Regions from separate parts of the Streptomyces sp. NPDC091280 genome, predicted to be linked through region 2. Evidence: riboswitches for the same ligand, from Rfam matches in the RefSeq annotation. Region 2 holds a riboswitch; each other region holds the start of a gene.
The links. Region 2 has a riboswitch for cobalamin ahead of ACIQPR_RS32485 (cobalamin biosynthesis protein). Riboswitches for the same ligand answer to the same signal wherever they lie in the genome.
Positions count from the first base shown of each region.

Region 1: it holds a riboswitch for cobalamin, as region 2 does, so the genes downstream of both, ACIQPR_RS29180 (prenyltransferase/squalene oxidase repeat-containing protein) here and ACIQPR_RS32485 (cobalamin biosynthesis protein) in region 2, are expected to answer to the same signal.
Region 3: it holds a riboswitch for cobalamin, as region 2 does, so the genes downstream of both, metE (5-methyltetrahydropteroyltriglutamate--homocysteine S-methyltransferase) here and ACIQPR_RS32485 (cobalamin biosynthesis protein) in region 2, are expected to answer to the same signal.
Region 4: it holds a riboswitch for cobalamin, as region 2 does, so the genes downstream of both, ACIQPR_RS33400 (ABC transporter substrate-binding protein) here and ACIQPR_RS32485 (cobalamin biosynthesis protein) in region 2, are expected to answer to the same signal.

Region 1 is NZ_JBIVUZ010000010.1:148,871-155,959, reverse strand. It holds gene ACIQPR_RS29195 (ABC transporter ATP-binding protein) at 1-324, opposite strand, end outside; gene ACIQPR_RS29190 (CbiQ family ECF transporter T component) at 321-1,397, opposite strand; gene ACIQPR_RS29185 (SCO2322 family protein) at 1,390-2,013, opposite strand; gene ACIQPR_RS29180 (prenyltransferase/squalene oxidase repeat-containing protein) at 2,010-3,227, opposite strand; cobalamin riboswitch at 3,320-3,451, opposite strand; gene ACIQPR_RS29175 (PP2C family protein-serine/threonine phosphatase) at 3,550-4,605, opposite strand; gene ACIQPR_RS29170 (ATP-binding protein) at 5,075-7,089, shown strand, end outside.
Region 2 is NZ_JBIVUZ010000011.1:394,885-401,973, forward strand. It holds gene cobN (cobaltochelatase subunit CobN) at 1-280, opposite strand, end outside; gene ACIQPR_RS32480 (cobyric acid synthase) at 277-1,788, opposite strand; gene ACIQPR_RS32485 (cobalamin biosynthesis protein) at 1,785-2,726, opposite strand; cobalamin riboswitch at 2,859-3,001, opposite strand; gene ACIQPR_RS32490 (hypothetical protein) at 3,134-3,355, opposite strand; gene ACIQPR_RS32495 (anion permease) at 3,409-4,671, opposite strand; gene ACIQPR_RS32500 (class II aldolase/adducin family protein) at 4,992-5,768, shown strand; gene ACIQPR_RS32505 (alpha/beta hydrolase family protein) at 6,372-7,089, shown strand, end outside.
Region 3 is NZ_JBIVUZ010000004.1:283,599-290,687, reverse strand. It holds gene scpA (methylmalonyl-CoA mutase) at 1-1,453, shown strand, start outside; gene meaB (methylmalonyl Co-A mutase-associated GTPase MeaB) at 1,450-2,433, shown strand; cobalamin riboswitch at 2,482-2,709, shown strand; gene metE (5-methyltetrahydropteroyltriglutamate--homocysteine S-methyltransferase) at 2,864-5,182, shown strand; gene ACIQPR_RS14580 (histidine phosphatase family protein) at 5,302-5,880, shown strand; gene ACIQPR_RS14575 (cytochrome P450) at 5,932-7,089, opposite strand, start outside.
Region 4 is NZ_JBIVUZ010000012.1:136,952-144,040, reverse strand. It holds gene ACIQPR_RS33405 (FecCD family ABC transporter permease) at 1-749, opposite strand, end outside; gene ACIQPR_RS33400 (ABC transporter substrate-binding protein) at 746-1,795, opposite strand; cobalamin riboswitch at 1,850-2,028, opposite strand; gene ACIQPR_RS33395 (MarR family transcriptional regulator) at 2,221-3,072, opposite strand; gene ACIQPR_RS33390 (helix-turn-helix domain-containing protein) at 3,256-3,921, opposite strand; gene ACIQPR_RS33385 (ammonium transporter) at 4,014-5,315, opposite strand; gene ACIQPR_RS33380 (FAD-dependent oxidoreductase) at 5,405-6,505, opposite strand; gene ACIQPR_RS33375 (FMN-binding glutamate synthase family protein) at 6,502-7,089, opposite strand, start outside.

The DNA of each region.
Region 1 (7,089 bases), on a different contig from region 2:
CATGCCGTAGGCGAGTTCGTCCTCGACCGTGTCCGTCACGAAGTGGGAGAGCGGGTCCTGGCCCACCGTGCCCACCACGTCGGCGAGTTCACGCGGCTTGTGGGTGCGGGTGTCGCGGCCGGCGACCGTGACCCGGCCGCGCAGGGTGCCGCCGGTGAAGTGCGGCACCAGCCCGCTCACCGCGCCGAGCACCGTGGACTTGCCGACCCCCGACGGGCCGACCAGCAGGACGAGTTCGCCCTCCGGGACCTCGAAGTCGATTCCCCGGACGGCGGGTTGTGCGGCTCCGTCGTACGTCACGGAGACATCCTCGAAGCGGATCATGACGGTTCCCTGGAGGTGAGTGACGCGGGGGCCAGGCCCAGCAGTACGGCAGCGGCCGGCCAGAGCGGAAGGGTCGGCGCGACGAGCGGCACCGCACCGGGAGTGAGCGCGCCGGGGTCCAGGACGGAGGCGGCGGTGAGCAGCGCGGCGACCGCCGCCCCCGACCCGGCGACCAGCCACGCCCGCCGGTCCCACGGGTCGGGGCGGTAGCGGGTGCGCAGCGTACGACGGCCGCCGAGCCGCAGCCCCGCCGCCGCGGCGAGGACTCCGGCGAGCAGCAACGGCAGCCCGTAGCCGCCACCTTCGGCCGTGAGCAGTCCGTACGTCCCCGCGCACACCCCGAGCAGCCCGCCCAGCGTGAGGGCGCTCGTCGTGCGCCGTACGGAGGCGGGCACCTGTGCGCTGCGGCCGTAACCGCGCGCGTCCATCGCGGCGGCCAGGGCGACCGAGCGCTCCAACGCACCCTCCAGGACCGGGAGTCCGACCTGGAGCAGGCCGCGCGGGCCGCGGTCGGGACGGCCACGGAGGCGGCGGGCGGCGCGCAGCCGGCGGACGTCGGCGACGAGGTTCGGGGCGAAGGTGAGCGCCACGACCACCGCGACACCGGTCTCGTACAGGGCGCCCGGCAGGGACTTCAGGAGCCGTGCCGGGTTCGCCAGGGCGTTCGCCGCGCCGACGCAGACGAGCAGCGCGGCCAGTCTCAGACCGTCGTAGAACGCGAAGGCCAGGCCCTCGGCGGTGACCTCGCCGCCCAGGCGGATGCCCTGCGCCCAGTGGGGGAGCGGGACTTCGGGGAGCGTGAGGAGGGTGTGGGTGCCGGGGACGGGCGAGCCGAGGGCTGTCGCGAAGAACAGGCGGACGAGGAGGACGGCCAGGGCGAGTTTCGCGAAGGCGGCGTAGGAGCGGGACCAGGGGGCGGAGGTGCGGTGCGTCGCCACGACGTAGGCCGTGACCGTGATCAGGAGGGTGAGGAGGAGGGGGTTGGTGGTGCGGGTGGCGGCGGTGGCGAGCCCCAGGGACCAGGTCCACCAGGCGCCCGGGTGGATGGAGTCGGGCCCGCTCCGCTCACGCATGTCCGCGCCTGCGGGCCTGCCACACCGCCGCCGCGGCCAGCAGCGCGATGACCGCCGCGCTCGCCGTCAGACCCAGCGCGTGGTCCTCGTGGTGTGCCGGGGTGGTCTGTTCCCCGCAGCCCTGGTCCGGGTAGCCGTCGATCGCGCACAGCAGGGCGTTCGGGTCGTAGCGCAGCGGCTTCGCGACCGCCGCGAGCGCCTCTGCCGTCGTGGCGTCGGGGGAGACGGTGGCGCAGGCGGTACGGCGGGCGGGCGGGGTCTCCTCGGAGGGCGCGTCGGACGCCGTGCCGAAGTCGATGACGAGAGCGACGCGCTTCTTCCCGTCCACGGCCGGGGATTTGGCGCAGATCGACGTGAAGTCGACTGCCGGGCCCCGGGGTTGCCGCGCGTCGGCCGAGTCCTCGCTCACCGCGAAGCGGAAGCCCTGCACGTCCCCGTCGGCGGGACGGCTGGTGGCGGGGCCCTGGGTGGCGTACGTCCAGTGGGTGCCGGTGCGGTCCCAGAACGACCAGTAGCGGTAACCGGCCGCCTGGGCGGGGGAGTTGGCGGCGACGGCGAGCACGAGCGCGGTGAGCAGGAGGACGGGGACGCGGACGGGGGAGGGGCGGCGGGTCACTGCTGCCGCCCACGCCCGCGGCCACGGACGAACAGCACGGCACCGGCCGCGGCCACGACCAGGAGAGCGCCGCCGACCGCCCAAGCGACCTCCGAGGAACCATCGTTGCCGTCGGAGGCCGCCCTGACCTCCGGGCCGGTCGCGTTCAGCAGGGAGACGAGGTCCTGGCCGCCGAAGTCGTGGACGTCGGCGCCCTTCGCGGTGGTCGCCACGAACACGAGCTGCGCGTAGGCGGCCGGACCTCCCCGCGCGGCCCACGCCTTCGCGTGGGTCTCCAGCCAGCGCAGCGGCTTCGCGGCCTGGTCGTGCAGGCCGAGCGACGACAGCGCGACGACCGCGTCGGCCGTGTTGCCGTAGTCGGGCTGCGGCTCGGCGCCCGGGAGGGCCGTGGTGAGGTGGCCGTCCTTGGCCAGGGCCCGGGTGAGCCAGCGGGCGCCGTTGCGGCTCAGCGTCGTCCCGGAGGCGCCGGAGTCCGGCCGCGCGCAGTCCGCGGGGGCCCCGGCGTCGTCCCGCCGGCTCCCGGCGAGCGACTGGCCGGCCAGGCCGAGCACGGCGGCGGCCGTCGCGTCCGCGTTGGCGACCAGCCCGCCCTTCTTGTCCGGCTGGTAGGCGAAGGCGCCCGCGTCCGTACCGCCGTCGCAGGGCAGCGCCAGCTTCCGGAGAGCGTCGTAGGGGGACTTCCCGTCCTTCCGGACGTTCGGCACGGTCACTCCGGCGGCGCCGAGCGCGTCCATGACGACGCCGGTGGAGTTCGCGTCACTGGCACCGCCGGGGGAGTATCCCCAGCCGCCGTCCGGGTTCTCGACGGACTTCAGCCAGGCGACGGCCCTGGCCACCCGCGCGTCGTGGGAACCGGCCAGCGCCGCGAGGGCCTGTACGGCGGCGGCCGTGCTGTTCGTGTCGACCACGACCTTGGCGTCGCACGCCTTGCCGGGGTCGGCCCGGAACGCCGCGAAGGCCCCGTCGGCGCACTGCTGCCCGGCCAGCCACGCCACCGCGCTGTCGGCGGGCCGCACACCCACCGCGTCCTGCGCGAGCAGGGCCAGGGACTGACGCCACACGCCGTCGTAGGTGGGGTCGGAGGTGCCGTAGAGCCCGGCGGGTATCGCGACGGAGGGCGACGGGGACGGACCGGCGGCGGCGACGGGTGTCGCGGCGCTCACGGTGACGGTGATGCCGACGGCCAGGGCCGCGGCGCTGCGGCGGACGTTCATGATCGGCGGATGCCTTCCCCTACGGGGAGCAGGGCAGCACGGGAACACCCCCGGGCGGCTCGGCTCCGTATTCCTCGACGGCGCGTGCGAGCCGGTCACGTACCGTACGGGGCGGTCCGGCTCACCGGCCCCGGAGGGACGGATCACGGTTGCGGGTCAGCGCCGGAATTGCACCGGCTTTCCCCCGTACGGGTGTGATGACGACCCGGTCACTCTACGGGGAACCTGGGTGTCGGCTGTGGGGAGGGGGTGCCCGGCCGCGGTCGTGCGGTCACCAGGCCGGCCGGAGCCGGTCGACGGCCGGTCCGGTCCGGAACCGGTCTCAGACCCGGACCGGCGCCCCCGCCCCGACCCCCGTCGGCTGGCACAGGACCAGTGCCAGGTCGTCGGTGGGCGGTCCGCCGGTGTGGGCGAGCAGGCGTTCGTACAGGGCGTGCAGTGCCGCGTCCGGTGTCGGTTCGCTCAGCGCCGTCGCGCACTCGGTGAGCAGGGCGAACGGGGTGCCGTCGAGGGCGCGGGACTCGGTGAGGCCGTCCGTGTAGAGGAGGAGGCGGTCGCCGGGCTGGAGACGGACCCGGTACTGCTGCGGGTCCGGGCACAGTCCCAACGGCAGTGCCGGGACCCGGGGTTCGAGGAGTTCCAGGCGCTGCCCGGAGCGCAGGGGCGCCGGATGGCCGCAGTTGACGAGCCGCACCTCGCCGGGACCGAACTCGGCCAGCACCGCCGTGACGAAGTCCTCCGGACCGAGACCGGGCGCCAGCCGGGCGTCCAGCGCCTTCGCCAGGGTCGTCAAGTCCGGTGCCGTAGAGGCGAGTTCACGGAACCCGACGAGTGTGTCGGCGGCCGTCCGCAGCGCGTCGAGCCCGTGCCCGCGCGCGTCCCCGACCAGCACCCGCAGACCGTACGGCGTCACCGCGAGGTCGTACAGGTCGCCGCCGACGGAGGACTCGGGGTGCGCGCAGTGGTAGCGGGTGCTGACCTGGGTGCCGGAGAGGGTGCGGGAGACGGGCCGCAGGATCGCCTCCTGGGTGATCCGGGCCACCTCCCGCGCCTCCGCGAGCCGCGCCCGCAGCCGGCCGTGCCGCCGTGCCGCGTACACACCGCACGCGCAGCCGACCAGCAGCGCGCCCCAGCGGACGGCGAACCCGGCGTTCAGCTGCGCGTCCGAGCCGAGGCCCGCCGCCAGCGCGAGCAGCACCGTCCAGCAGCAGACCAGGAGGGTCCGGCGGGCGCCCAGGAAGGTGGCGGCCATCAGCGGGCCGAGCGCCAGCAGCGGCAGGACCGGCTGCACCCGGCCGATCAGCAGGCCCGGCGTGGCCGCCAGCAGACAGCCGGCCGGTGCGACGAGCAAGCGACCGCCCCCGTTCATCGTGTTCATGCCTCTCGCGTCTTCATGTCCCTCATGTCCCCATGTCCCCCGCGTTCACGTCATGACGATCGCGGAATTCGCGGCTCCGTACCTGCCGCACGGGGGAGTTGACCGGCCCTCGATCACAAGTCGTCCGACCGGGACGACGAATGATCGAAAAGGGTGGCCGTTCCGGTGGCCTCAGGGCTTTTCCGGACAGCCGTGGGCGCGGTTCCCGGACCCGCGCACGCCGTCGCCGACGTACGGACACACTGGCCTCGTGCCGGACAGGACCGACCGGGGGAACCCGCGCGACGCCGACAGCCATGGGAGCGATGGGAGCGATGGGAGTCATGCGAGCCATGGGGACCATGGGAACGACAGGAGCCATGGAAGCCACGGAAGCCATGGGGACCACCATGCGGGCCATGGGAATCTGCCGCCGGAGACGCCGGGTTTCGTCGGGCGGCGCGTCGAACTCGACCGGCTGCGGGCCGCGTTGGACCCGGACACCGGGTCTGCCCGGCCGGTCAGTGTCGTCGGGGTCGGCGGCGTCGGCAAGACCCGGCTCGCGCTGCGTGCGGCGGCGCGGGTCCGGGACGCGTATCCCGACGGGGTGTGGCTGACCGAGCTGTCCCCCCTGCGCACCTCCGGACTCGTGGATCTCGCCGTCATGGAGACTCTCCGGCTCGTCGACCAGTCCACCCGGCCGGTGATCGACGTCATCGCCGAATGGGCCCACGGCAGAAGGCTGTTGCTCGTCCTCGACTCCTGCGAACACGTCCTCGCGGACTGCGCCAGATTCACCGCCGCGCTCCGCTCCCGCCTGCCCGGACTGCGCCTCCTGCTCACCAGCAGGGAACGGCTCGCACTGCCCGGCGAGGACGTCCTGCGCCTCCCGCCGCTGCCCGTGGACGACCGCCCCGGCGCCCCCACCGGACCAGGCGCCGGTGACGCCGTGGAACTGTTCGCCGAGCGCGCCGCAGCCGCCGGACGCCCGCTGCCCGCCGACGATCCGGCCGTCCGCGCGACCGCCGTGGCCGTCTGCCGCCGCCTCGACGGCATCCCGCTGGCCCTCGAACTGGCCGCCGCCCGCCTGACCGAGCTGACCCTCGACCAGCTCCACACCCGCCTCGACCAGCTCCACACCCGCCTCGACCAGCTCCACGCCGGCCTCGGCGAACGCCTGCCCGTCCCCCCGCCCTTACCGTCCTTACCGGACCCGTCCGCCTTACCGTCATCGCCGGACCCGTCCGCGCCGCCCGTCCCCCCGCTCTCGTCCTCGCCCCTCGACCTGCTGGTCTCCGCCCCGGGCGAACGCCCGCCCCGCCACCAGACCCTGCGCACCGCCATCGGCTGGAGCCACGAACTGTGCGCCCCGCTCGAACGGCTGCTGTGGGCGCGGCTGTCCGTCTTCAGCGGCGGCTTCTGCCTGGAGGCCGTACGGCAGGTCTGCGCGGGCGGGCCGCTGCCGCAGGAGCGGATCGCCGGGCTGCTGGACCGGCTCGTGGCCCAGTCCATCGTGCTGCCCGACCCCGTCATCTCGGCCCGCTTCCGGATGCTCGACACCGTCCGCGAGTACGGCGCCGACTGGCTGCACGCCCTCGGTGAGGAACACGCCGTACGACGGCGCCACCGCGACCACTACGCCCGCCTCGCCCGCGAGGGCTGCGCCGAGTGGAACACCGGACGGCAGGTCGCCTGGTGCGAGCGCGTGCTGACCGAACACGCCAATCTGCGTGCCGCGGTCGACTGCGCGCTCGCCGAGCCGGCCGGCGAACGGTGGTACGCGGCCGTGGAGATGGCCGGCCACGTCGGCTTCCTGTGGCGGCACTGCGGCTACCTCCGCGAGGCCCAGCACTGCCTGGACCAGGCCCTCGCCACCGACTCGCCGCCCGGCCCCGGCCGCACCCTCGCCGTGTGGTCGCGCGGCGCGGTCGCCATCCTCCAGGGGGACCAGGAGGCGGCGGCCAACTGGGCGGTGCGCTGCGCCGACGCGGCCCGCGAACAGGGCTCCCCGGTCGCCCAGGTCGCCGCCGTCTACCTCAGGGGCGGCCACCTGGCCCTCACCGGACGGCAGGCCGAGGCGATCGACGTCCTCGCCGCCGCGCCCCAACTCCCCGTCCAGGACGACGGGTTCGGCGCCGCCCAGTTGCAGGCGCGGCTCGCACTGTCCCTCGCGCACGTGCTGCGCGGCGAGTTCGAGCGCGGCCGTGCGGTCGCCGACGAGGTGCGCACGGTCGGCCGTGAACAGGGCGAGTACTGGTGCGGGGCCTTCGCCGACTACCTGATCGCCCAGGCGGACCTGGCGCGCGGCGACCTGCCGGCGGCCGTGCTCGGCGCCCGCACCTCGGTCGCCGGTCACGCCCTGCTGCACAACACCGTCGGCGCCGCCATGTCCCTCGACCTGCTGGCCGCCGCCGTCGTCGCCGCGGGCGACGCCCACCGCGCGGCCCGCCTCCTCGGCATCGGCACCCGCCTGTGGGAACTCACCGGCCGTGCCCAGATGGACTC
Region 2 (7,089 bases):
CCGGTACCGACGACTCGGCCATCAACTCCGCGTCGGGGACCGTCTCCCCGCCCAGCAGCACGGTCGGGACGCCCGAGGCCTTGAGCGCGGCGAGCCCGTCCTCCCAGGCGCGCTTGCCGCCGAGCAGTCGTACGACGGCGATGTCCGCCCCTGCGAGGAGCGCGGGCAGCTCCTCGACGGCGTCCACGCGGGACGGGTTGCCGATCCGGTACCCGGCGCCGGAGGCACGGGCCGCCAGCAGATCCGTGTCGGCGGTCGACAACAACAACACTGTGCTCATGCGGGCGCTCCCGGTGGAATGAAAGGCAGTCCTTGTGGCGCGCCGGACTCGATGAGCCGCCACAGCGCGTCCGTGTCCGCGTGCTGTTCGATGAGGTCGCCGAGCCGGTCGAGCTGCTCCTCGCGCAGCCCGGCGAACGAGGTGTCGGCGGCCGGCACGAACCGGCGCCCCGCGGCGGCGGCCACCTCGCGCAGGAAGGCCCGCCGGAACCCGTCCGACTCCAGCGAGCCGTGCCAGTGGGTGCCCCAGGTCTGACCGACCCGGCAGCCGTCCAAGAAGGCGTCCCCGCCGGTGACTTCGGCGACCCCGTGATGAATCTCGTATCCCTCGACCCGCTCCCCGAGTGCCCTCCCCTCCGGCCGGGTAAGGATCTTCTCGGGGGCGAACCGGACCCTTAGGGGCAATACCCCGAGACCGTCGACCTGCCCCCGCCGGCTCTCGACCTCGTCGTCGATGTGCTCGCCGAGGATCTGGAAGCCGCCGCAGATGCCGAGGACGGGCCGGTGCTCGGCGGCCCGGCGGACGATCGCGTCCGCGAGGCCGCGCTCCCGCAGCCACTCCAGCGCCTTCACCGTGCCCCGGGTCCCCGGGATCACGACGAGATCGGCGTCGGCCAACTCCTCGGGCCGGTCCACGAACCGCACGAGCACGCCCGGTTCGGCGGCCAGCGCGTCCACGTCGGTGAAGTTGGACATGAGGGGGATCGCGCAGACCGCGACCCGCAGCACGTCCGCGCCGACCGGCGGCGCGGTGCTGGACTCGCGGACGGTCCCGCGCAGCGAGATCCGGAGCCCGTCCTCCTCGTCGATCCCGAGCCCGTGCCGGAACGGCAGCACACCGTACGTACGCCGCCCGGTGAGACCGCGCAGCATCTCCAACCCCGGCTCCAGGAGCGAGACATCGCCCCGGAACTTGTTGACGAGGAACCCGGCGACGAGCGCCTGGTCCTCGGGGGAGAGCAGCGCGACGGTCCCGAAGAAGGAGGCGAAGACACCGCCGCGGTCGATGTCCCCGACGACCAGTACGGGGAGTCCGGCGTTCCGGGCGATCCCCATGTTGACGATGTCGGTCCGGCGCAGATTGATCTCGGCCGGACTGCCGGCCCCCTCACAGATCACCGCGTCATACGTGCCCCGCAACTCGGCCAGGCAGTCCAGCACGGTGCCGAGCAGCGCCTCCTGCCGGCCACCGTGGTAGCCGCGCGCGCTCATCTCGCCCACGGGCTTCCCCATGAGCACGACCTGACTGCTGCGGTCGCCGCCCGGCTTGAGGAGGACCGGGTTCATCTGCGCGGTCGGCTCGATCCGGCAGGCCTGCGCCTGCATGGCCTGCGCCCGGCCGATCTCGGCACCCTCGCGCGTCACGAACGAATTCAGCGACATGTTCTGCGCCTTGAACGGCGCGACCTTCACGCCCTGCCGCACCAGCCACCGGCAGATCCCGGCGGTGACGACGCTCTTCCCGGCGTCCGAGGTGGTGCCCGCGACCAACAGCCCGCCGCCGCTCATGACTTGGGTCCCTTCAGCAGCAGCCGCCCGGCGACACTGACCCCGAGCGCGAGCCAGCCGACGCGCCGGGACAGCCGTACGGCTCGGTCGATGTCCGCCACGGCGACGGCCCGGCCGGCGCCGTTGAGCACGGGCCGGTGCTCGACCCGGCCGCCGTAGGAGAGCGTGCCGCCCAGCCGTACGCCGAGGGCGCCCGCGAAGGAGGCCTCCACGGGACCGGCGTTGGGGCTCGGGTGCCGGCGGGCGTCGGTGCGCCAGGCGCGTACCGCTCCGCGCGGGTCGTCGCCCGCGAGCGTCGCGAGGACGGCGGTGAGGCGGGCGCCGGGCCAGCCGGCCACGTCGTCGAGACGGGCCGAAGCCCAGCCGTAGCGGCGGTACTTGGCCGACTTGTGCCCGACCATGGCGTCCAGGGTGTTCACGGCCCGGAAGCCGAGCAGACCCGGGACACCCGCGACACCGCCCCACACCAGGGCGCCCACCACCGCGTCGGAGGTGTTCTCGGCCACGGACTCGACTACGGCGCGGGCGATCCCGTCCGCGTCGAGGGCCTGCGGGTCGCGCCCGCACAGGTGCGGGAGCCGGGCGCGGGCGGCCTCGATGTCACCGGCCTCCAGCGCCCGGCCGACGATCCCGGCCTCGCGCGCGAGGGAGGTCCCGCCGACGACCGCCCAGGTGGCGGCGGCGGTGAGGGCGGCAGAGGCCGTACGGGACGGTCGTAGGGCCGAAGTGGCCACGGTGGCGAGGGAGACGGCGCCGCCCACGCACACGGCGGTGTGCAGGGCGCCCCAGCCTCGGTGGTCGCGCCACAGCAGCTGTTCCACGGCACCGGCGGCGCGGCCGAACGCGGCGACCGGATGACCGCGGCGGGGATCGCCGAGCAGATGGTCACCGAGGAGGCCGGCGGCGGCGCCGTACGCGAAGACGCGATCGGCACGCATCGGCTCAGCCGGTCGCTACGGTCGCCGAGTCGGACACTGGGGCGGTCGCTGGGGCGTTCGCTGAGCTGGTACGGGACCTCGAACGGCAGCCGAGCATGGCGATATGTCCTCACTCAGGGTGTCCACGCCCTGGTTCGACGAGACCGGCGGTGAGAGTTCCTGGCTCCCGGGGTTGTCTACCCCGGTGACAGTGGCGGGACCGCGCCGGATTCGCACCGGCTTCCTCTCCTGCCGCCGTACATGGCCCCGGCAGTCCACCACGGGGTTGGAAGGGGCGTCAACTTGCCGTTGACCTGCGGGGGAGGAGTGTGCTGAGGCCCACACGCGGGGCGTCGGAGGGGCCACGCGCACGTGGGGTGCGGGACGGTGTCCGTCCCGCACCCCACGTGGGTCCAACTGGCGGCCGGTCAGGCCACGATGATGTAGATCCCGTACGCCACCGCCGCCACGCAGGCCGCGAAGCAGGCGTACGCGCCGGTCAGGGCGAGGGTCGCGGAGTCGCCCTGGGCGGTGGCCCGTTCGCGGCGCGAGAGGGCGGTGATGCCGAGGGTGAAGACGGCCACGAGGGCCACGGTGACCACGAGGCTGACGCCGAAGACGGAGCCGAGGGCTGCCCAGTCGATGTCCATGCTGATTCGTTCCTTCTGGTTCCTGCTGGTTCCTGCCGACGGGGTTCGAGGACTCAGACCGCGGCGGCCGGCGGGGTGGCCGTGTCGGGCGCCGCGGAGGCGGGGGCGGGGCTCACGGGCGGCGAGGGGATCGTCGCGGTGAGGCCCTCGGAGAGGGCGACGGACGGGGGCGGGGTGACGGCGGCGATGGCCGCGGTGACCACACCGGCCGGCTCCTCGAACTCGTTGACGTTCGAGGCGTCGACCACCTGGCGGCGGGAGAGCAGCCAGATGCCGGCGCTGGAGGCGACCAGGAAGACGGCCACCAACGCGGTGCCCCAGTCGCCGAGGTCGGTCACGGACTCGGCGAGCGCGCCGACCAGCGCGGCGGCCGGCAGCGTCAGACCCCAGGCGACGAACATCCGGGTGGCGGTCGACCAGCGGACGACACCGCCCTTGCGGCCGAGGCCCGCGCCCATCACGGAGCCGGAGACGGCGTGCGTGGTGGAGAGCGAGAAGCCGATGTGCGAGGAGGCCAGGATGACCGCGGCGGCACTGGTCTGGGCGGCGAAGCCCTGCTGGGGCCGGAGGTCGGTCAGGCCCTTGCCCATCGTGCGGATGATGCGCCAGCCGCCGATGTAGGTGCCCATCGCGATGGCGAGGCCCGCGGAGAGGATGACCCAGGTGGGCGGGTCCGAGTCGGGGGCGATGGAACCGCCGGCGATCAGCGCGAGGGTGATGATGCCCATCGTCTTCTGCGCGTCGTTCGTGCCGTGGGCCAGTGAGACCAGGCCGGCCGAGGCGATCTGGCCGACGCGAAAGCCCTTGTCGGCGGCCTTGCCGTCCGCGCCGCGGCTCAGCGCGTACGAGAACCTGGTGGCGAGCATCGCCGCGACACCCGCGACGATCGGGGCGGCCACCGCGGGCAGCAGCACCTTGGTGACCAGGACGTCGCCGTGGACCGCGCCGGTCCCGGCGGAGGCGATGGTGGCGCCGATCAGACCGCCCATCAGGGCGTGCGAGGAACTGGACGGCAGGCCGACGAGCCAGGTCACCAGGTTCCAGAGGATCGCGCCGACCAGGGCGGCGAAGATGACCTCGGGACGGATGCCGCTCTCGTCGACAAGACCCTTGGAGATCGTGTTGGCGACCTCCACGGAGAGAAACGCGCCCACCAGGTTGAGGGTGGCCGACATGGCCACCGCGACCTTGGGCTTGAGCGCACCGGTCGAGATGGTGGTGGCCATCGCGTTGGCGGTGTCGTGGAAACCGTTCGTGAAATCGAACGCGAGTGCGGTGACCACCACAATCGCGAGAATCAGCGAGAAGCTTTCCATTTACCCAGGCAATCGTTCGAGGTCATTGGCGCGTTGACCGTAGGCAACCTGGATGAACGGAAGATGAACTAAGGGGGTCTCTGGGGTGTCTGTACGGGCCGGTAACTCCGGGGTGGGCTTCTTTGGCGGTCTGCTTGGGTTGCTGGCCTTGTGCTTGGTCGGGTTGTGGTGGCCGCGCTTTCCGTCGTGCGGGTTGTATGCGATGCGGAGTGCGTGAATGGGTGCTGGTTGCCCATATGTACCTGTTTGGGTGCGCGGCTTCCGGCCTGAAGTGCTCCAGTCCGAGCGCGTGTTGAGGAACCGGCTGGCAGGATCACGGCATGGCTGAGCGGCGGCGGGACGAGCGGGGCGGGCAGGGCGAGCGGGGAGGGCGGGGAGACCGAGGCGAGCGGGGCGGTCTGGAGGGAGTGGAGTCCGTGGAGGCTGTGGGGGAGCCGTGGCGCAGGCGGGTGCGCCCCGAGGAGGCGAGCGCCTGGGACGAACTCGTCGTCACGGCCCGCCGGACGGTCACCGACGGCCTGGTGGTCGGCACCTCCGGGAACGTCTCGGCGCGCGTCGGCGACATCGTCCTGGTCACCCCGTCGGGCGTCCCCTACGACCGGCTGACGTCCGACGACACGGTCGGTGTCGACCTCGACGGCCGACAGGTCCTCGGCACCCTGCTCCCGACGAGCGAACTGCCCATGCATCTCGCCGTGTACCGCGACACCGACGCCCGCGCGGTCGTCCACACCCACGCCGTCCACGCGACGGCCGTCTCGACCCTCGTCCCCGAACTCCCCTCCATCCACTACATGTCCGGCGCCCTCGGCGGCCCGGTCAGGGTCGCCGCGTACGCGACCTACGGCACGGAGGAGCTGGCCGAGAACATGCTCCGTGCCCTCACCGACCGCTCCGCCTGCCTCCTCCAGAACCACGGCACGATCGCCTACGGCACCTCCCTGGACCAGGCCTACGACCGCACGGCCCAGCTGGAGTGGATGTGCCGCCTGTGGCTGACGGCGTCGTCGGTACCCGGGCTGTCGCCGACGCTGCTGTCGGGGGAGCAGGTGGCGGAGGCGGGGAAGCGGTTGCGGGGGTATGGGCAGCGGGGGTGAGCGGGGTGCGTGGGGTGCGTGGGGTCGAGAGGGCCGGCGGGGTGAGCGAGGGGAGGGCCCGAGGGCTGGCGGGGAAGGGCTGGCGGGGATGCTCACCGGGGCGGTGGCGCTGAGGTCGGTCGAGGGGAGGGCTGACCGGGTTGGGCTTCGGTTTGCTGGCGGGACTGGCGGGACCGCTAGTGCTGGCGGGGGCGATCGAACCGGGGCGGTTCGCGGGGCTGGCGGTGTCGGCAGGGCTGACCGGGGCGGGCCTTCGGCTGGCTGGCGGGACTGGCGGGGGCGACCGAACCAGGAAGGCTCCCGGGACTGGCGGGGCCAGCGGCACTGACAGGGCTGGCGGGATCCGCCGAACCGGGAAGGGCTCACGGGGCTGGCAGGACTGCCCCGGCTGACAGGGCGGCCAGGGCCGGCAGGACTGACAGGGCGGCCGGCGCCGCCCAAACCGCCCGACGGCCCCCCACCGCACCTTCCCCCCACCGCACCTTCCCCCCCACTGCACCCTCCCCACGCCGACTCTCCCCACGCCCGCTCTCCCCGGCCTCCGGCCCACCCCCGTGCCTCCTCCGGCTGGCCGGTGGCCGGGTCCGCCGGGACACTGGAGCGGTGCGCACAGTCAAAGCGACGGCCGCGGCCGTCTCCGTGGCCCTCGCGGCCGGTGCGGTGGGCGTCGCCGCCGGCCGCTACGCCAGCGACGCCGCGCTGAAGGCACCGCCCGGCCGTCCGCTGCCGACCGAACCCCGGCTCACGGTGCACGCCACCGCCGCCGGGCAGATCACCCTCACCCGGGACCTGGCCTCCCTGCGGCCGGGTGTCTACGGCCTCGCCGGTGACGGCTCCCACGCGGTCGTCGGCCCAGTCGTCGACAGCGCGGCCCCCTCCGCCGACACCGTCGTACGCCGGCTGGAGCGCGTCACCCACGGCACCCTGCACCCCCGCGACAAGGTGTGGCTCACCCCCAACCTCCACATCGGCGACCCGAGCGCCGCCCTCGGCCTCGACCACGCCGACATCGACATCCCCGGCGAACTCGGCTCCCTGCCCGCGTGGTTCGTACCCGGAGCGCGCAGTACCTGGGTGATCGCGGTGCACGGCCTGGGCACCACCCGCGAACTCGCCCTGAACGTCATGGAGTTCCTGCACCGACACCGCTTCCCGGTGCTCGCCCTCGCCTACCGCGGCGACCTCGGCGCGCCCCGCAACCCCGACGGCCTGGGCCACCTCGGCGAGACCGAGTGGCGCGACCTGGACGCCGCGATCCGCTACGCCGTGCGCTACGGCGCCGAGCACGTCGTCCTGTACGGCTGGTCCACCGGCGCCACCA
Region 3 (7,089 bases), on a different contig from region 2:
CGGCTACCACATCCAGGAGGCGGGCGCGACGGCCGACCTGGAGCTGGCGTACACCCTCGCGGACGGTGTCGAGTACATCCGGGCGGGCCGGGCGGCGGGGATGGACGTGGACGCGTTCGCGCCCCGGCTGTCGTTCTTCTGGGCGATCGGCATGAACTTCTTCATGGAGATCGCGAAGCTGCGGGCGGCCCGGCTGCTGTGGGCCAAGCTGGTCCGGCAGTTCGACCCGCAGAACGCCAAGTCCCTCTCCCTGCGCACCCATTCGCAGACCTCGGGCTGGTCGCTGACCGCGCAGGACGTGTTCAACAACGTGACGCGTACGGCGGTGGAGGCGATGGCGGCCACGCAGGGCCACACGCAGTCGCTGCACACCAACGCCCTGGACGAGGCGCTCGCCCTGCCGACCGACTTCTCGGCCCGTATCGCCCGCAACACCCAGCTCCTCATCCAGCAGGAGTCCGGCACCACCCGGGTCATCGACCCGTGGGGCGGCAGCGCGTATGTCGAGAAGCTGACCTACGACCTCGCGCGCCGGGCCTGGCAGCACATCGAGGAGGTCGAGGCGGCGGGCGGTATGGCCAAGGCGATCGACGCGGGCATCCCCAAGCTCCGCATCGAGGAGGCCGCGGCCCGCACCCAGGCGCGTATCGACTCCGGGCGCCAGCCGGTCATCGGCGTCAACAAGTACCGGGTGGAGACCGACGAGGAGATCGACGTCCTCAAGGTCGACAACTCCTCCGTGCGCACCCAGCAGATCGAGAAACTGCGGCGGTTGCGCGCCGAGCGCGACGAACAGGCCACCCAGGACGCGCTGCACGCGCTGACCCGGGCCGCCGAGGGCACCGGCAACCTGCTGGAGCTGGCGGTGGACGCGGCCCGCGCGAAGGCCACGGTCGGTGAGATCTCCGACGCGCTGGAGAAGGTGTACGGGCGCCACGCCAGCCAGATCCGTACGATCTCCGGTGTGTACCGCACCGAAGCCGGCGAGTCCCCGTCCGTCGAACGCACCCGCGCCCTGGTGGCCGAGTTCGAGGAGGCCGAGGGCCGCCGCCCGCGCATCCTGGTCGCCAAGATGGGCCAGGACGGCCACGACCGCGGCCAGAAGGTGATCGCGACCGCCTTCGCCGACCTCGGCTTCGACGTCGACGTCGGCCCCCTCTTCCAGACCCCCGGCGAGGTGGCCCGGCAGGCCGTCGAGGCGGACGTGCACGTCGTCGGGGTGTCCTCGCTGGCCGCCGGACACCTCACGCTCGTACCGGCGCTGAAGGAGTCGCTCGCCGAGGAGGGCCGCGAGGACATCATGATCGTGGTCGGCGGGGTGATCCCGCCGCAGGACGTGCCCACGCTCCTGGAGATGGGCGCGGCGGCCGTGTTCCCGCCCGGGACGGTGATCCCGGACGCGGCCTACGACCTGGTCGAGCGGCTGGCCACCGACCTCGGGCACACCCCGTGATCGATGTCGACACCTATGTGAAGGGCGTGCTCGACGGCAAGCGGGCCCTGGTGGCCCGCGCCATCACCCTCGTCGAGTCGACCAGGCCCCAACACCGCGTCATGGCACAGGAGTTGCTGACCGAGCTGCTGCCGCACAGCGGCAAGGCGCGGCGGATCGGCATCAGCGGGGTGCCGGGCGTCGGCAAGTCGACGTTCATCGACGCCTTCGGCACGCTGCTCACCTCGCTCGGGTTCCGGGTCGCGGTCCTCGCCGTGGACCCGTCCTCGACCCGGACGGGCGGCTCGATCCTCGGCGACAAGACCCGCATGGAGCGGCTGGCCGTGGACCCGGCGGCCTTCGTCCGCCCCTCCCCCACCGCGGGCACGCTCGGCGGCGTCGCGAAGGCGACCCGGGAGTCGATCGTGGTCATGGAGGCGGCGGGCTACGACGTCGTCCTGGTCGAGACGGTGGGCGTCGGCCAGTCCGAGACGGCCGTGGCCAACATGGTCGACTCCTTCCTGCTGTTGACCCTGGCCCGCACGGGCGACCAGTTGCAGGGCATCAAGAAGGGCGTCCTGGAACTGGCGGACGTCATCGCCGTCAACAAGGCGGACGGCCCGCACGAGCGCGACGCGCGGGGCGCGGCACGGGAGTTGGCGGGCGCGCTGCGGCTGATGCACCCCGCCGACGCCGCCTGGACCCCACCGGTGCTGAGTTGCAGCGCCCGCGAGGGCACCGGCCTGGACACGGTGTGGGAGCGCCTGGAACAGCACCGGTCGCTGCTGGACTCCACGGGCCGGCTGGCCGCCAAACGCCGTGCGCAGCAGGTGGACTGGACGTGGACGATGGTCCGCGACGAGCTGCTGGGCAGGCTGCACGCCGATCCGGCGGTGCGGGCGCTGGCGCCGGATCTCGAACGCCGGGTGCGGGAAGGCGAGTTGACGGCGACCGTGGCGGCGGAGGAGATCCTGCGGGCCTTCGGATCCGGGTCCGGCTGAGCGGCCGGCCGACGGCCCGAAGATCGACGTATCCGCCCCGCACCCTCTAGGCTGGTGCACGCAGCTGGTTCGCCCCGTCCGCCAGGCGGGATGCGTCGTAAGAGGGAACCCGGTGGGAATCCGGGACTGCCCCGCAGCGGTGAGTGGGAACGACCGCCGTCATAAGCACTGGACCCGAACAGACCGGGCCTGGGAAGCGACGGCCAGTAGGTGTCCTCCGGTTTCCGGAGGGCGGGCCCGCGAGTCCGAAGACCTGCCCGTTGCCCGTACGCGACCTGTTCGCGCGCGGACATCCCGGTGACCTCGTGGGCGGGTCGGCGAACACACCGGACGGACGGTCACCCGACCGCCGCCGTCCGGTCCGTCATCCCTTCGCGCCCTCGTCCCGTCGTCCGGGATCTCAGGGATTCATCTCGCGAAGGAGATCTCCGTGACCACCAAGACCGCAGCCGCGGCAGCACGCGCCACCGTGTACGGCTACCCCCGCCAGGGCCCGGACCGGGAACTGAAGAAGGCGATCGAGGGCTACTGGAAGGGCCGCGTCGACGCCGACACCCTCCGGGCCACCGCCGCCGGACTGCGCCGCGCCACCTGGCGGCAGCTGGCCGAGGCCGGCCTCCACGAAGTGCCGACCGGCGACTTCTCGTACTACGACCATGTCCTGGACACCAGCGTCATGGTCGGCGCGATCCCCGCCCGCCTCCGTGCCGCCGTCGAACTCGACGCGCTGGACGGGTACTTCGCGATGGCGCGCGGCACGCAGGACGTGGCGCCGCTGGAGATGACGAAGTGGTTCGACACCAACTACCACTACCTGGTGCCCGAGTTGGGGCCGGACACGGTGTTCACCGCCGACTCCGGCAAGCAGGTCGGCGAGTTCCGTGAGGCGCTCGCGCTGGGGCTCACGGCCCGCCCGGTCCTCGTCGGCCCGGTCACCTATCTGCTGCTCGCCAAGCCCGCGCCCGACGCGCCCGCCGACTTCGAGCCGCTGACCCTGCTGGACCGGCTGCTGCCCGTGTACGCCGAGGTGCTGGCGGATCTGCGGGCGGCGGGCGCGGAGTGGGCGCAGCTCGACGAGCCCGCGCTCGTGCAGGACCGCACCCCGGCCGAACTGAACGCCGCCGAGCGCGCCTACCGCGACCTCGGCGCGCTCACCGACCGCCCGAAGCTGCTGGTCGCCTCCTACTTCGACCGGCTCGGCGACGCCTTGCCGGTCCTGGCGAAGGCTCCGGTGGAGGGGCTGGCGCTGGACTTCACCGGGGCCGGGGCCGCCAACCTGGACGCCCTGGCCGCGGTGGGCGGGCTGCCCGGGAAGCGGCTGGTCGCCGGAGTGGTCGACGGCCGCAACATCTGGGTCAACGACCTCACCAAGTCCCTTGCCGTACTGGGCACGTTGCTCGGTCTCGCCGACCGGGTCGACGTGGCCGCCTCCTGCTCCCTGCTGCACGTCCCGCTCGACGCCGCCGCCGAGCGGGACATCGAGCCGCAGCTCCTGCGCTGGCTTGCGTTCGCGCGGCAGAAGACGCGGGAGATCGTCACCCTCGCCCAGGGCCTGGCCCGGGGCACCGGCACGATCTCCGCCCAACTGGCCGCGAACCGCGCCGACCTGGCCTCCCGCGCGGGCTCCCCGATCACCCGGGACCCCGCCGTACGGGCCCGTGCCGCCGCCGTCACCGAGGCCGACGCCCGCCGCTCGCAGCCGTACGGCGAGCGGACCACCGCCCAGCGGGCGCGGCTCGGTCTGCCCCTGCTGCCGACCACCACGATCGGCTCCTTCCCGCAGACCGCCGAACTGCGCACCGCCCGCGCCGACTTGAGGGCGAACCGGATCGACACGGCCGGGTACGAGGAGCGCATCAGGGCGGAGATCGGCGAGGTGGTCTCCTTCCAGGAGAAGACCGGCCTCGACGTCCTGGTGCACGGCGAGCCCGAACGCAACGACATGGTCCAGTACTTCGCCGAGCAGCTCACCGGCTACCTCGCCACCCGGCACGGCTGGGTCCAGTCCTACGGCACCCGTTACGTCCGGCCGCCGATCCTGGCCGGTGACATCTCCCGCCCCGAGCCGATGACGGTCCGCTGGACGACGTACGCCCAGTCGCTCACCGCGCGCCCGGTCAAGGGCATGCTCACCGGGCCGGTCACCATGCTCGCCTGGTCCTTCGTGCGCGACGACCAGCCGCTCGGCGACACCGCCCGGCAGGTCGCCCTCGCCCTGCGCGACGAGGTGAACGACCTTGAGGCGGCCGGGACTTCGGTCATCCAGGTCGACGAACCGGCACTACGCGAGACCCTTCCGCTGCGGGCGGCGGACCGGGAGGCGTATCTCGCGTGGGCGACGGAGGCGTTCCGGCTGACCACCGCCGGGGTCCGGCCGGACACCCAGATCCACACCCACATGTGCTACGCCGAGTTCGGCGACATCGTGCGGGCCATCGACGACCTCGACGCCGACGTCATCAGTCTGGAGGCGGCCCGCTCCCACATGCAGGTGGCGCGCGAGCTGGCCGGGCACGGCTATCCGCGCGAGGCGGGACCCGGCGTGTACGACATCCACTCGCCGCGCGTGCCCGGCGCGGACGAGGCGGCGGCCCTGCTGCGCAAGGGACTTGAGGCCATCGCGCCGGAGCGGCTGTGGGTCAATCCCGACTGCGGGCTGAAGACCCGCGGCTGGCCCGAGACCCGCGCGTCGCTGGAGAACCTGGTCACGGCGGCCCGTACGGTCCGGGAGGAACTGGCGGGTTCCTGACCCGAGGGACGAACGGGGCGGGGTCGGCCGGGGGAACCCTCCCGGTCGGCCCCGCCCCGCAGGGCAGCGCAGGGGGGGACGATGGCCGTACCCCCTGTCCGGAGAACTGGAGCGAGCGAGTGACCAGCCGCATCACCTTGATCACACCGGCGTCGAACCGGTCCCTGCGGGAGGCCCGCTTCGACGACGGCAGTCCGCTCGACCCGAGTGGCCGCACCCGCGCCGAGGCGTCCGCCAGCCGGCTCGGGGCGGCCGACCGGGTGCTGGTCTCCCCCACCGCGCGCTGTCTGGAGACGGCCGCCGCCCTCGGTCTCTCGGCCGTCCCGGAACCGGCGGCGGCCGGTCTCGACATGGGCCGCTGGCGGGGTCTGACCCTGGACGAGGTGATGGCGCGGGAACCGGACGCGGTGATGTCCTGGCTCACCGACCCGGACGCGGTGCCCCACGGCGGGGAGCCGGTGCGGGCGCTGTGCGAGCGGGCGGCCGGATGGCTGGCGGCCTCGGCGGCGGTCGAGGGGCGGACCCTCGCGGTGGTGGAGCAGGAGTTCGTACGGGCCCTGGCGGTCACGGTCCTCGACGCGCCCGGACCCGCCTTCTGGCGGCTCGACGTACCGCCGCTGACCGCGACCGAGCTCAGCGGACGCTCCGGGCGATGGAACCTGCGGCTCGGGCGGGAGCTGGAGTCCGAGGGCCGCTGACGCGGGGAGCGGGGTCTCCGCCGTGGCCACCGGGGCCGGGGCGCGCGCCGCTCACCACCTCAGGTGCAGTTCGTAGGGGGAACGGTGGATCATCGTGGGCCGCATGACCACCGGACGGTCCGCCGCGAGCCGCAGACCGGGCAGTCGGCGCGTCAACTCCTCCAGGGTGAGCCGCAGTTGCTCCCGGGCGAGCTGGGAGCCCGGGCAGCCGTGCACACCGAGGCCGAAGGCGAGATGGCGGGCGACCGGGGAGCGGGTGATGTCGAAGGTGTCGGCGCGCGGGTGGCGCCGCTCGTCCCGGTTGGCCGCGCCGAAGGCGATGAACAGCTGTGCTCCGGCCGGGAGTTCGGTACCGGCGAGGACGAGCGGCCGGGTGGTGGTCCGGCGGAAGCCCTGGAGCGCGGTGTCGTAGCGGGCCGCCTCCTCGACGGCCGCCGGGATGCGTCCGGGTTCGGCGCACAGCAGCTCCCACTGGCGCGGGTGGCGGAGCAGATGCAGCACGGTCGTACCGATGAGCGCGGTGGTGGTGAGGTGTCCGGCGATCAGCAGGTTCTGGAGGTCGGATACGAGTTGGTGCCGGTGCTCCAGGGTCAGCGGGCCCTCGGCGACGGAGGCGACCAGCTCCGAGCAGAGGTCCTCGCGGGGCCGCCCGTGCCGTTCGCGCGCGTACCGGTCGAGGGTGTGCTGCATCGCGACCACGTCCTGGGCGGCGGCGACCTGCTCGGCCTCCGCCAGCGGACGGAACAGCAACTCCTCGGCGCGGTGGCCGCCGTGGACGACTCCGGGCACATCGGCGGGGTCCAGGCCGACGATCCGCCCGATGACATCGCCGGGGAGCCGCCTGGCGTACGCCGACATCAGCTCGACGTGCCCGTCCCCGGCGAAGGCGTCCACCAGGGCGGCGGCGCGCTCGGCGGCGTAGGGCAGGACGGCCGTGACGCGGGAGGGGGCGAGGCCGCGGACGATGGGTGCGCGCAGCCGCTGGTGCCGGGCGCCGTCCGCGGTGACGACGACCGGCCGCCCGCCGAAGCCGCCGCCGAGGACGGCGAGCGCGGCGGGCGAGGGCAGCACGTCGGGCCGTAGCGCGAGGGCCGAGGAGAAGTCGTCGGGGCGGCGCAGGACTTCGCGGACGTCCGCGTCCCGGGCCACTAGCCAGGCGTCGAGTTCGGGGACGTGGGTGAGGCCCTCGGTCTGCCGGGCCCGCGCGTA
Region 4 (7,089 bases), on a different contig from region 2:
AGCGCGGTCGCGCAGAGCAGGACCAGGCGGGTACGGGCGACGTGGACGCCGAGTCCGGCGGCGGCCTCGTCGCCGAAGGCGAAGGCGTCGAGGGTACGGGAGTGGCCGAGGCAGACGGCCAGGACCGCGGCGAGGACGACCGCGCACAGCGTCACCTGGCCCCAGTCGGCGCCGGTGAGCGAGCCGAGCAGCCAGAACAGCACACCCCGGGTGGTCTCCGCGTCGGCGGAGGTCAGGACGACGAACGAGGTGAGCGCGGAGAACAGTTGCATGGCCGCGACCCCGGACAGGACGACCCGGTCGGTGCTGCCGCCGAGGGTGTGGCTGAGCAGCAGCACCAGGGCGAAGGAGAGCAGCGCGCCGAGGAAGGCGCCGGCCGACAGGGACAGCGCTCCCCCGCCCACCCCGAGGACGACCACCGCGACCGCCCCGGTGGACGCGCCGGAGGAGACCCCGAGCACGAAGGGGTCGGCGAGCGGGTTGCGCAGCAGCGACTGCATCACCGCGCCGCACACCGCGAGTCCGGCCCCGCACACGGCGGCGAGCAGGGTGCGGGGCATCCGCAGGTTCCACACGATGCCGTCCCGCAGCGGCGCCAACGTGCTCTCGCCGAAGCCGAGATGGGCCGCGACGGACGCCCACACGTCGCCGGTGGAGATGTCGGCGGGCCCGATCGTCACGGCGACGGCGGTCGAGGCGAGCAGCGCGGCCAGTCCGCCGCCGGTCAACAGGACGGTGCGGAGGCTCACTTGTCGAGCCCGAAGTCGCGCAGACCGGCCGCGACCTTCTCGATCCCCTCGATGGTGCGAATGGACGGGTTCATCGCCTGCCCGCTCAGCAGGACGTACCGCTTCTTCTTCACGGCGGTCAGGTTCTTGGTGGCGGGGTTGGTCTCCAGGAAGCGGATCTTCGCCTTGGCGGTCTCCGCGGTCTGCTGCTTGCGGGTCAGGTCGCCGATGACGATGACGTCGGGGTCACGGTCGGCGACGGTCTCCCAGCCGATCTGGGGCCACTCGTCGTGGGTGTCGGCGAACGCGTTCTTCGCGCCGACGGCTCGGGTGATGGCGCCCGGAGCGCCGCAGCAGCCGGCCAGGTAGGGCGACTGGGAGTTGGCGAACCAGTACATGAGGGACACGTCGGACGCGTGCAGCCCGGCGGTGGCCGTGCGCACCCGTTCCTTCAGTCCGGCGACCACCGTCTCACCGCGCTTCTCGACACCGAACGCCCGTGCCAGATCGCGTATTTCGCCGTACACGGCATCCAGCGTGAGGGGTGTGGAGCGCGATCCGTCGCCGCCGCTGTCGTTGTCCTTGCCCGCCGAGCAGTCGGAGGGCGAGACGTACGTCGGTACGCCGAGCTTCTCGAACTGCCCGCGGGTGGCGACGCCGCCCTTGCCGAGGGTGGAGACGAACGAGGCGGTCACGAAGTCGGGGTCGGCGTCCAGGACCTTCTCGAAGGAGGGCGCGTTGTCGGCCAGCCGGGGCACGGACGCGTTGGCCTTCTCCAGGCCCTTCATCACCGGGTCGGTCCAGGTGGCCGTACCGGCCATGCGGTCGGCGAGGCCGAGGGAGAGCAGGATCTCGGTGGTGCCCTGGTTGAGGGAGACGGCCCGCTTCGGAGCCGACGTGAGGGTGACCTTGTCACCGCAGTTGTCGATGGTGACGGGGTAACCGGCGGCGGTCTTCCCGGTGTTCGCGTCCGACTCGTCGGAGGCGCCGCAGGCGGTGAGCAGGAGGGCGGACGCGAGGAGAAGGGCCGGAGTACGAAGGAGAGCGGGGGTGCGGAGCACGGGCATGCCTCAGGGGTCGGGGCTCGTTCGCGGAGCCTGGCCTACGGACGTCCCTCCGCGCGGGGGCGCGAAGGTGCCAGCAGGTCTTCGGACTCGGGTTCGTCCGGACGGGACGCCTTCCCGGTCTCCCAGTGGCGTGGTGTGCCCCGCCCGTCCCCCTCACCGCTGCGCGTCAGTTCCGGGTTCGCACCGGATTCCCTGGCCTCGGATGTGGCTCGACTGGCCCGATGAGGCTATCAAGATCGGCGTACGGCCGGTCCGTGCGATCGGTCACGGGGCGCGCTCGGCACATGGGGAATCCGTGGGTCGTCCCGTTCGCCTCCGGGCGCCCCACCACCGGACCACCCGTCACCGCGTAGGCCAGACGGAGCGGTCACAGCCCGGCTGAGTCTCTCCCCGAAGGCTTCACCGGACGCGAAAATGCCTGCGGGTCACTGCGAGCCTGCGGCCACCACGGCAGCCGTGATGGGTTCGAGCGCGGCGATCAGTTCGGTGAGTTCGGCCTCCGACAGGGCCTCGTACGGTGGGGTGGCGAGTTCGTCGGTCAGGGCTTCCACGCGCCGCTTGGTCTCGCGGCCCGCGTCGGTGAACCTGCCTTCGATGTCGACGAGCCCGCGCTCGCGCAGGCCGTCCATGACCGCGGCCAGTCGCTCTTTCGGCAGGTGATGGACGCGCCCGAACGACTCCGGCGGATGGATGCCCATGTCCAGCGCGGACAGCACATGGGCCTCCGTGCCGCCGATGCCCGCACCGACGAGAGCGGCGATGTGCCCGTCGCCGCGGTGCTCGCGCAGCATGGTCGCGGAATGCCACAGCCGGGCGACCGGGTCGCCCGGCACCGGGAGGCTGCGCATCCCGGCGTACATCACCCGGCCGACCATGGGCGCGTTGGTCGCGGCCTTGGTGGTCAGGTCAGCGGCGCGTACCAGGCCCGGGGAGTCGGCCAGTTCGTCACCGAGGATCCGCCGCAGTGAGGCCGCACTGCCCCGCTCGCGCGCGGCGAGGGACGCCTCGGGCGGAATCGTCTCCCAGGCACTCGGGATGTGCCGCGCGACCTCTCCGTCGGCGAAGTTGTAGAAGGCCGCGTGCACGACCTGTGCCGGCACCCGCCCCAGCGGTGCGGCACGGCTGGCGAAGTAGCCGTCCCAGTAGGTGCGGTGGCCGAGCGCGGCCAGTTCGTCGTTGCACTCGTCGGCGAAGAAGGTGACCAGGCAGATCGGCTCCAAGAGCTCGAACATGCGGCGGGCGATGTGGGTCATCGAATGCGGGCGCGTCTTGCTCATCGGTCTCTCCCTCTGCCAGGCGTGCCTGCTTTGACGGTCCGGCACACCGAAACTCATCGGCGTGCCGTGGACCCGCCCGTCGGTCACAGCCCGGCGATCCGGTACTCCGCCACGGTCGAATATGGGCAACGCCCTCTCCGCGCACGGCAGTTGACCTGGTTCCGGTCGGCGGGGCGGGCGCGGTCACTCCGGCGCGTGGTCGCCGAACGCGGTGACGGACAGGAAGCGGATGGGCAGGGTCACCAACTCCTGGGGGCCGTGGGGCCCTTCGCCGTCGAGTTGGAGGGCGTCGCCGGGGCGCAGGGTGTAGTCCGCCTCTCCGTGGCCGTAGACCATCTCGCCCTCCAGCATGTACAGGAGTTCGGTGCCGGGGTGCTGGAAGAGAGGGAAGACCTCACTCCGTTCGGTGAGTGTGACGAGGACGGCTTCCATCCGCTTGTGCGGTCCGCGCAGGGCGCCGAGCAGTTCGTAGAGATGTCCGACCCGGCTGCCCCGGCGCACGATGCGGGCGCCTTGCCCGGCCGGGACGAAGACGGCCTCGCGGTCGGCGTCGACGCCTCGGAAGAGCGCGGTGACGGGGATGCCGAGGCCGGTGGCGAGGCGGCCGAGCGTGGTGAGGCTACAGGAGGTCTGCGCGTTCTCGATCTTCGAGAGCATGGCCTTGGAGAGGCCGACACGGGCCGCGGTCTCGGCGATGGACAGGCCTGCGGCGGTGCGGTACTCCCTGACCTGGCGGCCGATGACGACTTCGAGTTCCAGGGCCCGCGCCGCCTCGACCGGGTCGATCTCCCGGTCGGGCAGCGCGGCGGCACGGTCCTGGAGGTCGGCGGCATCCCGATCAGTCGTCATGGTGGCCATTCTGCCGTGCCTGTTCAGAAGCGGACTCGCCCGACCGGGCCGGGTCCGCGGACGGTGGTGCGCCGTCCGCGGTGGCCCGGCTGCTAGGTCGTGGTGGACACAGTGCCGCGCGCGGAGTCGGCGGGAACCGCGTGCAGCAGGTCGTAGGCGCTCTCGGCGTGCAGGTGGACGTCGATCCCGCCCTCCTCCACCTCGGGGCGGACGCGCAGGCCCATCGTCTTGTCCAGGACCACGGCGATGATCCAGGTGACGGCGAAGGAGTACAGCAGGACGGCGAAGGCGCCCACGGCCTGCTTGCCGAGCAGGGAGAGGCCGCCGCCGTAGAGGAGGCCGTCGACGCCGTTGGGCGCGTCCGAGGTGGCGAGTACGCCGACGAGGAGGGTGCCGGTGAGTCCGCCGACGAGGTGGATGCCGACCACGTCGAGCGAGTCGTCGTAGCCGAATCTGTACTTCAGGCCGACGGCGAGCGCGCAGACCGCGCCGCCGATCGCGCCGAGCGCGAGGGCGCCGACCGGTGAGACCGCGCCGCAGGACGGGGTGATGGCCACCAGGCCGGCGATGGCTCCGGAGGCGGCACCCAGGGTGGTGGAGTGGCCGTCGCGGAGCTTCTCGACCAGGAGCCAGCCGAGCATCGCGGAGCAGGTCGCGGTGAAGGTGTTCAGGACGACTACGGACGCGGCGTTGCCGGCCGTGAGCGCGGAGCCGCCGTTGAAGCCGAACCAGCCGAACCACAGCAGGCCCGCGCCGAGCATCACCAGGGGCAGGTTGTGCGGTCGTTCGCCGCCCTTGGTCTCCTTGCGCCAGCCGATGCGCTTGCCGAGGACCAGGATCATCGCGAGGGCCGCCGCGCCGGAGTTGATGTGGACGGCGGTGCCGCCGGCGAAGTCGATGGCGCCGAGCTTGTTGACGATCCAGCCGCCGGTGACCCCCTTGCCGTCGAAGGCGAACACCCAGTGGGCGACCGGCAGATAGACCAGGGTCACCCAGATCCCGGTGAAGGCCATCCAGGCGCCGAACTTGATGCGGTCGGAGATCGCGCCGCAGATGAGGGCGGCGGTGAGAGCCGCGAACAGGGCCTGGAACGCGGCGAACACGGAGAGCGGGATCACCGCCTTGGGGTCGTCGGCCATGATGCCGTTGAGGCCGAGGTACTCGGTGACGTCACCCAGCAGGCCGGCTCCGCCGATCGAGTCGCCGAAGGAGGCGGAGTAGCCGTAGAGGACCCAGATGCAGCCCACCAGGGCGACCGAGCCGAAGGTCATCATGATCATGTTCAGTACACTCTTCGCGGCGACCATGCCGCCGTAGAAGAGGGCCAGTCCCGGCACCATCAGACAGACGAGTGCCGTGCTGGCGAGCATCCAAGCGGTACTTCCGGTGTCCATGCGCACGCTCCACGGAGAGGTCCAACAAAGGGAAACGGTGTTTCACCGCAGTAGACAGGTGGAGCGTTACGGGACGCTCACGCGCCGAATTAAGGGCGGGTTTCGGCCTTCAGCCGGAAGCGGGGGTGCGGTTCGGCCCGGCCGGCGGCCAGGTCGGCGGCCATCGCGCCGATGAGCGGGGCGAATTTCGCGCCGTGCCCCGAGCAGGGCGAGGCGATCACCAGGGGGCCGCGCCGGTCCAGGACGAAGTCCTCGTCGGGTGTGGTGGTGTAGAGGCAGGTGGCCTCGGCGACCGGGTCCGGGTCCAGGCCCGGCAGCCGGTCCCTGACGAACGCGGTGATCCGTGCCCGGGACGCCGGGTCGACGACGCCGGTACGGGTGTCGGCCGTGGTGGGGGTGCCCCGGTCGTGCTCGGCGACCTTGACGGCGGGCAGCGGGCCGCCGTCCCCGCCCGAGGGCAGTGCGAACACCTGCATGGTCGCGTCCTTGGAGACCATCACCGGCCAGCGGGCGGCCGGGTCCCGCTGCCTGAAGTGGAAGACCTGCTGCTGTGTCACCCGCAACTCGGGCAGTACGACGGGCAGTTCGAGGTCCGGGAGCCAGGAGCCGGCGGCCACGACGACCGTGTCCGCCGTGATCTCCCGCCCGTCGTCCGTCCGGATCCGGACCGTGTCCCCCGCATCGGTCACGTCGATGCCGACCACCCGGGTTTCCGTGATCACGCGGACACCCAGCCCGGCCGCCCGCCGCACACAGGCGGCGACCGTCGCGTCCGGGTCCACCACGCCCGCGTCCGGGTGGTACAGCACCGGACCGGTGAAGCGGACGAACGGCCAGCGCGCCGACGCGTCCCGGGCGCCCAGGAGTTCGTGCGGCACCCCGGCCGACTTCAGTACGGCGGCCAGGCCCTCCGGGTCCCGCCCCTCCCCCAGGTCGAGGCCACCGGTGGTCCGCAGCAAGGGAGTTGCGGTGTCGCGCTCCAACTCCCGCCACTCCTCGTACGCCCGGCCGGTGAGGCCGACGTAGAAGGGGTCCGCGTAGGCCCTGCGGAAGATCCGGGAGCTGCCGTGCGAACTCCCTTGCCGGTGGCCGATGTCGAACGCCTCGATCAGGGTGACCGGATGGCCCCGCCGGGCGAGCTGCCAGGCGGTGGCCGCGCCCGTCAGCCCGGCGCCGACGACGGCGATCACAGCCCGGCCCCCGGGATCCAGTCCGTGCCCGCGAGCGGGACGCGGGCCATCGCGGCGGCCTCGATGGTGAGGGCGACCAGGTCCTCGGGCTCCAGGTGCAGGAGGTGGGCCTTGCCGCAGGCGCGGGCGAGGGTCTGGGCCTCCATGGTCATCACCCGGAGGAAGTTGGCGAGCCGCCGGCCGGCGTCGACCGGGTCGAGACGGGCGGCGAGTTCCTCGTCCTGGGTGGAGATGCCGGCCGGGTCGCGGCCGTCCTGGTAGTCGTCGAAGTAGCCCGCGGCGGAGCCGAGTTCGCGGTAGTCGGCGTCGTACTTCGGGTGGTTGTCGCCGAGCGCGATGAGTGCCGCCGTCCCGATGGCGACCGCGTCGGCCCCCAGTGCCAGCGCCTTGGCCATGTCGGCACCGTTGCGGATTCCGCCGGAGACGATCAGCTGGACCTCGCGGTGGACGCCCAACTCCTGGAGCGCGCGGACGGCTTGGGGCAGGGCGGCGAGGGTGGGGATGCCGACGTGCTCGATGAAGACGTCCTGGGTGGCGGCCGTACCGCCCTGCATGCCGTCGACGACCACGACGTCGGCGCCCGC